DNA from 2 places in the Weizmannia sp. FSL K6-0777 genome. Region 2 is predicted to be linked to the other one. Evidence: a T-box and tRNA genes for the amino acid it is inferred to sense, from the RefSeq annotation. Region 2 holds a T-box; the other holds one or more tRNA genes.
What was found. The T-box of region 2 lies ahead of thrS (threonine--tRNA ligase). A T-box ahead of a tRNA ligase gene usually reads a tRNA of that ligase, here a tRNA-Thr.

Region 1: it encodes a tRNA-Thr, which carries the amino acid that the T-box ahead of thrS (threonine--tRNA ligase) is inferred to sense. The anticodon was not compared.

What each region holds. Positions count from the first base shown of each region.
Region 1 is NZ_CP151971.1:185,728-189,998, forward strand. It holds rRNA gene NST70_RS00970 (23S ribosomal RNA) at 1-1,744, shown strand, start outside; rRNA gene rrf (5S ribosomal RNA) at 2,151-2,266, shown strand; tRNA gene NST70_RS00980 (tRNA-Asn) at 2,274-2,345, shown strand; tRNA gene NST70_RS00985 (tRNA-Thr) at 2,352-2,424, shown strand; tRNA gene NST70_RS00990 (tRNA-Glu) at 2,436-2,510, shown strand; tRNA gene NST70_RS00995 (tRNA-Val) at 2,522-2,594, shown strand; tRNA gene NST70_RS01000 (tRNA-Thr) at 2,602-2,677, shown strand; tRNA gene NST70_RS01005 (tRNA-Tyr) at 2,683-2,767, shown strand; tRNA gene NST70_RS01010 (tRNA-Gln) at 2,832-2,903, shown strand; tRNA gene NST70_RS01015 (tRNA-Lys) at 2,951-3,023, shown strand; tRNA gene NST70_RS01020 (tRNA-Gly) at 3,064-3,135, shown strand; gene rocF (arginase) at 3,456-4,271, shown strand, end outside.
Region 2 is NZ_CP151971.1:2,213,535-2,217,805, reverse strand. It holds gene NST70_RS10630 (replication initiation and membrane attachment family protein) at 1-357, shown strand, start outside; gene dnaI (primosomal protein DnaI) at 354-1,298, shown strand; gene NST70_RS10620 (putative sporulation protein YtxC) at 1,424-2,260, shown strand; T-box leader at 2,376-2,598, shown strand; gene thrS (threonine--tRNA ligase) at 2,722-4,271, shown strand, end outside.

The sequences.
Region 1 (4,271 bases), 1.6 Mb from region 2:
CGTATCACCGAAGCTGCGGATGGACACCATTTGGTGTCCGTGGTAGGAGAGCGTTCTAAGGGCGTTGAAGCCGGACCGGAAGGACCGGTGGAGCGCTTAGAAGTGAGAATGCCGGTATGAGTAGCGAAAGAAGGGTGAGAATCCCTTCCACCGAATGCCTAAGGTTTCCTGAGGAAGGCTCGTCCGCTCAGGGTTAGTCGGGGCCTAAGCCGAGGCCGAAAGGCGTAGGCGATGGACAACAGGTTGATATTCCTGTACCGCCTCTTCACCGTTTGAACGATGGGGGGACGCAGGAGGATAGGGCAAGCGCGACACTGGTTGATCGCGTCCAAGCAGTTAGGCCGGTGCGGAGGCAAATCCTTCGCGCCAAGGCGGAGCTGTGATGGCGAGGGAAATTTTAGTACCGAAGTTCCTGATTCCACACTGCCAAGAAAAGCCTCTAGTGAGGTGAAAGGCGCCCGTACCGCAAACCGACACAGGTAGGCGAGGAGAGAATCCTAAGGTGAGCGAGAGAACTCTCGTTAAGGAACTCGGCAAAATGACCCCGTAACTTCGGGAGAAGGGGTGCTTTTTGGGGTGTATGCCCCGGGAAGCCGCAGTGAATAGGCCCAGGCGACTGTTTAGCAAAAACACAGGTCTCTGCGAAGCCGCAAGGCGAAGTATAGGGGCTGACACCTGCCCGGTGCTGGAAGGTTAAGGAGAGGGGTTAGCCGTAAGGCGAAGCTCTGAACTGAAGCCCCAGTAAACGGCGGCCGTAACTATAACGGTCCTAAGGTAGCGAAATTCCTTGTCAGGTAAGTTCTGACCCGCACGAAAGGTGTAACGATCTGGGCACTGTCTCAACGAGAGACTCGGTGAAATTATAGTACCTGTGAAGATGCAGGTTACCCGCGACAGGACGGAAAGACCCCATGGAGCTTTACTGCAGCCTGATATTGAATTTTGGTACAGCTTGTACAGGATAGGTAGGAGCCTTGGAAACCGGAGCGCCAGCTTCGGCGGAGGCATCGGTGGGATACTACCCTGGCTGTATTGAAATTCTAACCCGCACCCCTTACCGGGGTGGGAGACAGTGTCAGGCAGGCAGTTTGACTGGGGCGGTCGCCTCCTAAAAGGTAACGGAGGCGCCCAAAGGTTCCCTCAGAATGGTTGGAAATCATTCGCAGAGTGTAAAGGCATAAGGGAGCTTGACTGCGAGACTTACAAGTCGAGCAGGGACGAAAGTCGGGCTTAGTGATCCGGTGGTTCCGCATGGAAGGGCCATCGCTCAACGGATAAAAGCTACCCTGGGGATAACAGGCTGATCTCCCCCAAGAGTCCACATCGACGGGGAGGTTTGGCACCTCGATGTCGGCTCATCGCATCCTGGGGCTGTAGTCGGTCCCAAGGGTTGGGCTGTTCGCCCATTAAAGCGGTACGCGAGCTGGGTTCAGAACGTCGTGAGACAGTTCGGTCCCTATCCGTCGCGGGCGCAGGAAATTTGAGAGGAGCTGTCCTTAGTACGAGAGGACCGGGATGGACGCACCGCTGGTGTACCAGTTGTCTTGCCAAAGGCATCGCTGGGTAGCTATGTGCGGAAGGGATAAGTGCTGAAAGCATCTAAGCATGAAGCCCCCCTCAAGATGAGATTTCCCACAGTTTGTACTGGTAAGATCCCTGAAAGATGATCAGGTTGATAGGTCCGGGGTGGAAGCGCGGCGACGCGTGGAGCTGACGAATACTAATCGATCGAGGACTTAACCAAATAGAAAAGCGGAGGTGCCTTGTTTAGCCCCGACAAGCGAATGTTCTGACCGGCATGGAGCCGTCTTTTGGCTCCGTGACGGGCAGGTTATTCGACCTCGAGGGGCTAGGCACCGGAGCTGGACAATAGAAAAGCGGAAGCGCCTCGCTCATCGGCGTACGGATTTCGGAGCTTTCGACTGAGATAAAGGAAACACGGCGAGCCCCTAAAGGCGAGCCGATGTTGACTTATCGTAGGGAGAAAGCGTAGAAATACGCTAGCCGATAGGCGCTGGAGCTAGACAATTCTCAAAGTTAGAAACGCATTCTCCGTTTACAGTTTTTTCTCCCATCCGGTTTTCAGGGAATCACATAATTCCTGTTGATAAGCAATGGAAACTTTGCTATAATGATTTTTGTCATTGAGGTCCGGTGGCGATGGCGGAAAGGTCACACCCGTTCCCATCCCGAACACGGAAGTTAAGCTTTCCAGCGCCGATGGTAGTTGGGGGTTTCCCCCTGCGAGAGTAGGACGCTGCCGGGCCCGATATTCCGCAGTAGCTCAGTGGTAGAGCAATCGGCTGTTAACCGATCGGTCGTAGGTTCGAATCCTACCTGCGGAGTTATATGCTTCCATAGCTCAGCAGGTAGAGCACTTCCATGGTAAGGAAGAGGTCATCGGTTCGAGCCCGATTGGAAGCTTATAGTTTTTTGGCCCGTTGGTCAAGCGGTTAAGACACCGCCCTTTCACGGCGGTAACACGGGTTCGAATCCCGTACGGGTCACCATTTACATATTTGGAGGATTAGCTCAGCTGGGAGAGCGTCTGCCTTACAAGCAGAGGGTCGGCGGTTCGAGCCCGTCATCCTCCATTTTTATGCCGGCCTAGCTCAATTGGTAGAGCAACTGACTTGTAATCAGTAGGTTGGGGGTTCAAGTCCTCTGGCCGGCACCATTTACGGAGGGGTAGCGAAGTGGCTAAACGCGGCGGACTGTAAATCCGCTCCCTCAGGGTTCGGCGGTTCGAATCCGTCCCCCTCCACCATCCATTTTTTTGGACATGCACTTTGGTGCATTTTTTTGGTGAGAGGGTTCATACTATAGATAATTGGGCCATAGCCAAGCGGTAAGGCAACGGACTTTGACTCCGTCATGCGTTGGTTCGAATCCAGCTGGCCCAGCCTTTTGCTATTGAATTGGCGTAGCCATTTGATATATAGATTTTTACGAGCCATTAGCTCAGTTGGTAGAGCATCTGACTTTTAATCAGAGGGTCGCAGGTTCGAATCCTGCATGGCTCACTCTTTTCTTTTTTTAAAGTGTGTGGTATTCTATAAATATGCGGAAGTAGTTTAGTGGTAGAACAACACCTTCCCAAGGTGTGGGTCGCGGGTTCGAGTCCCGTCTTCCGCTTCAAAGAGAAACGCTCAAAACCCTTTTTTATAAGAGGATTTTGAGCGTTTTTTATTTATCTGTAAATTGTTTTAACATCATGTACACTTCATTGTCTGTTAATGGGTGGTTGATGTTTAATCTAGTGGTGCAATTACCTTAGAAGCCCCCACCTGCAAAGCTAAAAAATCAGTGAACAAGAATGTTTGACTGCCGTCTGAAGGAGGATATTTTAACCAATTCCCATTTCTTCTGTATAATTATACAGAATTTTGTACAGTTGAGCCAATTGGAAAACAATTTTACAATGATAGATAGAGAGAAGGGAAGGGGGCAGTCAGATGGAGAAACATATTACAATAATGGGTGTTCCAATGGATCTTGGGCAGCGATATAAAGGGGTGGATCTGGGCCCGCAGGCGATCCGGTATGCAGGTGTGAAAGAAGGGCTCGAGAAACTCGGCTGCGCGGTTACCGATTTGGGCAATATTGAAATCGGCAGGGCGGAGCAGCTCCCTGATGATGAAGCCAATGCGAGAAATTTGAAATCGATTTCAAAAGCAAGCCAGTCCATTGCAGAGCATACAGATGAAATTGTAAAAAGCAACCGGTTTCCGCTTATTTTTGGTGGCGACCACAGTATTGCCATTGGCACAATTGCCGGCATCAGCAAGCATTACAGAAATCTCGGCGTCATTTGGTTTGACGCGCATGCGGATATGAACATTCCTGAGACAAGCCCTTCCGGAAATGTCCACGGCATGCCGCTTGCCGCCAGCCTCGGGCACGGGCATGCTTCTTTAACGGGCGTTTACGGCTATATTCCAAAACTGAAAGCGGAGCATGTTGTCCTGATCGGGCAGCGGGATTTGGACGAAGGGGAAAAGGATTTCATCCGTAATCTGGGCATAAAAATCTACACGATGGCTGAAATTGACCGGTTCGGGATGGAGAGTGTCATGACAGAAAGTATTAACTATTTAAAAGAAAGAACGGATGGCATTCATTTGTCGTTCGATTTAGATGCGCTCGATCCGCAAGAAGCCCCGGGTGTGGGAACGCCTGTATACGGCGGGATTCATTTCCGCGAAAGCAGGCTCGCCATGGAGATGCTGCACGATGCAGATGCCGTTGTTTCAGCCGAGGTTGTTGAAGTA
Region 2 (4,271 bases):
CTTCCCCTTGGGGTTGTAAATGTACTAATCCAATATGTTTTATTTAAAACCGATATGAAGCTGTCGAAAAATTATTTAGAAAAAGTGGCTTCCCACTGGGCGCGCAAAAAACTGAAAACCGCCAAGGAAGCGATGGCGTTTGCCAAAAAAGAAGACCGCCAGTACAAACAATGGCTGAACAATAAAGAGAAGAACGGCACCGGACGGAGAAAGCCGGTCCGGGTTGAAAAGCTGCCGGACTGGTTTAAAAAAGAAGACCAAAAAACCACTGCGACCGCGGTCCAAGCCGATGGCGAGTCAATGGAAGAAAAAAGAAAAAGGCTTGAAAAAATACGTGAACAATACAAGAAAGGGTGAAGGCGGTGGAAAACATAAATGAGACACTCAAAAGGCTTTCATCCAATCCTAGTTTCCGCAAGCGTTATGAAGAAATGAAGCAGGAAATCATCACGCATCCCGACATCCGCGCTTTTTTGGATGCACACCACGGTGAAGTCACAAAATCGATGATTGAAAAAAGCTGGATGAAACTGTACGAATTCATTTCACAGGAAAAAAATTGCAGCCGGTGCAAAAGCCTTGGCGAATGCGTGAATATGATGAAAGGGTATGTGCCGGAACTCGTTATTGAACATGGCAATATTGAGATCCACTATAAAAGGTGCCAGAAGAAAATATTGGAGGATGAGCGCAATAAAACGCGCAGGCTGATCCAAAGCATGCACATGCCGAAAAAAATATTGGAGGCGTCCTTTGGTGATTTTTTCCTTGAACAAATGGGGCGTCTTGATGCATACGATTTTGCGCATCGCTTTGTCCGTGAATACGAGCCGGGCAAAAAAATGAAGGGACTATATTTATACGGCAATTTCGGCGTCGGCAAATCGTATTTGCTTGGTGCAATTGCGAACGAGCTGGCGGACCGGAAACAGGTCTCTTCTTTAATCGTGTATGTGCCTGAGTTTTTCCGCGAAATGAAGGACTCGATCGGCGACCACTCCACCGGGGAAAAGCTGGATACGGTGAAGCAAGTGCCCGTATTGATGTTGGATGATATCGGTGCGGAAACGAACTCGAGCTGGACGCGGGATGAAGTGCTCGGCCCGATTCTCCAATACAGGATGCAGGAAGACCTTCCCACTTTTTTTACATCCAATTTCAGCTATGAGGATTTAGAGTACCATTTCACTTATACCCAGCGCGGGGAAAAGGAAGAATTGAAAGCAGCGCGCATTCTCGAGCGCATCAAATATTTAAGCGCCCCTGTCCGGATGGAGGGGCCGAACCAGCGGGCCTGACCCTTGCATGAGGGGGCCCGCTTTTTTCATTTCGTAACGCTTTCCCGTCTTCTATTTGCTGATGCCGCTTCATATACATAAGGTAAAGCAAACGAGAATGTTTTACCGTACAGGGGGGGCTTGGATTGGAATTCCTGATCAGGGACAAGGATGATGCATTATGGATAAAAGCATATTTTGCAAAGGAAAAACGGCGCACTGTGAAAATCCGGGAAGCAGTGCTGCATGGGAAAATACATTATGTTGTGGAAGCGGCCGGCAATAAACAGGAACTGCAGGCAGCCGTTGCAAATTTCATCATGAAGAAAAAAAGAAACGAGTGGATTTGTAACCAACTGAAACAAGCCTATTTTTTTCAGGCGGAAGAAGAGCAAAACCGGATACTCGAAATCGTAGACGGCATGCTGAAAGGAGAGCGGCCGGAGCTGACGGATCTGGCGGGTGAGATCGACGAACGCGCCGCTATTGAAGGAGCGGTCGCACCGCTGGTTGGCGAATCGTGCACATTGCCGCTCGCTTCCGTGCTGACGTTCCGCTTAAAAGGCTATTTTGACTGTCTTGACCGATACATCGGCATTGCGATTGACGAATACAAAATGGAACAGGAATACCAGATTTTTGTGCAAAGCCTTAGGGATTACTTAAAGCAAAAAGAACCAAAAAGGGAAAAAATAAAGCTTTGCCTCGGGGAACAGGTGAAATTTTACAACGGCCAATTCCGGGAAATGACGAGGGAAGAACTGAACGGATTGATTGACCGCAGGCTTCTGTCCAACCACCCTGTCTATATTGACTCAGTCACAATTGCACCGCTTTTATCGATTGCGCCCAGCCGGATTGAAATTTATACGGATACGCCGGACCAGGCTTTGATTCGTACGATATGCAATATTTTTGAAGAACGGGTGGCCGTGAAAAGCCGGATGCATTTTATGCACGATCAATTCGCCGCCAGTGAATAAAAAGGGGGCTTGAACCGGGGGCAAATGCAGCACGGCAACAAAATCAATCGCCATCCCTTGATTTTTTCATTGCAAACTTCTATAATTACTTACATAATCAATTGGAAATGAAAAAGTCAATGTGATGACGAGGACAACAGGATTCTGTTACCGCCTTTCAGAGAGGAAAGCCTCAGGCTGCAAGCTTTCCGGCACGGACAGGATGCTTACCGCCTCCGAACTTCAGTCGTGAACAAAATCAGTAGCGGCTGACGGATATTTCCGTTATCATACTCAAGCCGCGCGTAAAGACGTGCGGAAATGAGGGTGGAACCGCGTGTACAAAACTCGTCCCTTGCCGGGGGCGGGTTTTTTATTTTTTGGCTGTGTTTTCGTGCGGACGTGCTCGTACGGATGCCTGCAAAAAGCAGCCTCGTGCAGGCCGCCCGCGTGACAGCTTAATTTTTAAAGGAGTGGGACATATGGCAGAGATCGTAAAAATCACTTTTCCAGATGGTGCTTTAAAGGAATTTCCATTTGGAACAACAACGGAAGAGATTGCCCAATCGATCAGCCCGGGCCTCAGGAAAAAGGCGCTCGCCGGCAAACTGAACGGCAAACTGCTCGATTTGCGCACACCGATTGAAGAAGACGGCGCAATTGAAATCGTCACCCCTGAGCATGAAGATGCGCTCGGAATCTTGCGCCACAGCACGGCACACTTGATGGCACAGGCTGTCCGCCGCCTGTATGGCAATGTCAAGTTTGGCGTCGGCCCTGCAATTGAAAACGGATTTTACTACGACATGGATCTTGAAGTGTCGCTCACGCCGGAAGACTTGCCGAAAATTGAAAAGGAAATGAAAAAAATTGTTGCGGAAAATCTTGAAATTGTCCGCAAAGTCGTATCCCGTGACGAAGCCAGAAAAATATTTGCACATGATGAATACAAGCTTGAACTGATTGATGCGATTCCGGACGAAACGGTCACGGTTTATGAACAGGGCGAATTTGTTGACCTGTGCCGCGGCGTCCATGTGCCATCAACCGGAAAAATTAAGGAATTCAAGTTATTAAACATTGCCGGTGCATACTGGCGCGGCGACAGCAACAACAAAATGATGCAGCGCATATACGGGACGGCTTTCTTCAAGAAAGAAGATCTCGAAGCCCATTTGAAATTCCTGGAAGAAGCAAAAGAACGCGACCACAGGAAAATCGGGAAAGAACTCGAACTTTTCACGAACTCGCAAAAAGTCGGACAAGGCCTGCCGCTCTGGCTGCCAAAAGGCGCAACGATCCGCCGCACCATTGAACGGTATATTGTCGACAAGGAAGTCAAACTCGGCTATGACCACGTCTATACGCCGGTGCTTGGCAGCGTGGACCTGTATAAAACGAGCGGCCACTGGGACCATTACCAGGAAGATATGTTCCCGGTCATGAAAATGGACAATGAAGAACTCGTGTTGCGTCCGATGAACTGCCCGCACCATATGATGGTGTATAAAAATACGATCCACAGCTACCGCGAATTGCCGATCCGGATTGCCGAACTCGGGCTCATGCACCGTTATGAAATGTCAGGTGCGCTCTCCGGCCTGCAACGGGTGCGCGGCATGACATTGAATGATGCCCATATTTTCGTGCGTCCGGACCAGATTAAAGAAGAATTCAAGCGCGTGGTCGAACTGATTCTTGAGGTATATAAAGATTTCAACATTACCGACTACTCGTTCCGCCTGTCGTACCGTGACCCGGAAAATACGGACAAGTATTATGATGATGATGAAATGTGGAACAAGGCACAGGCGATGCTGAAAGAAACGATGGATGATTTTGGTTTTGACTATTACGAAGCGGAAGGCGAAGCCGCATTTTACGGCCCGAAGCTCGACGTCCAGGTCCGCACGGCGCTTGGCAAAGACGAAACATTGTCAACCGTGCAGCTTGACTTCCTGCTCCCGGAACGGTTTGACCTGACGTATGTCGGGGAAGACGGTAAGCCGCACCGCCCGGTTGTCATCCATCG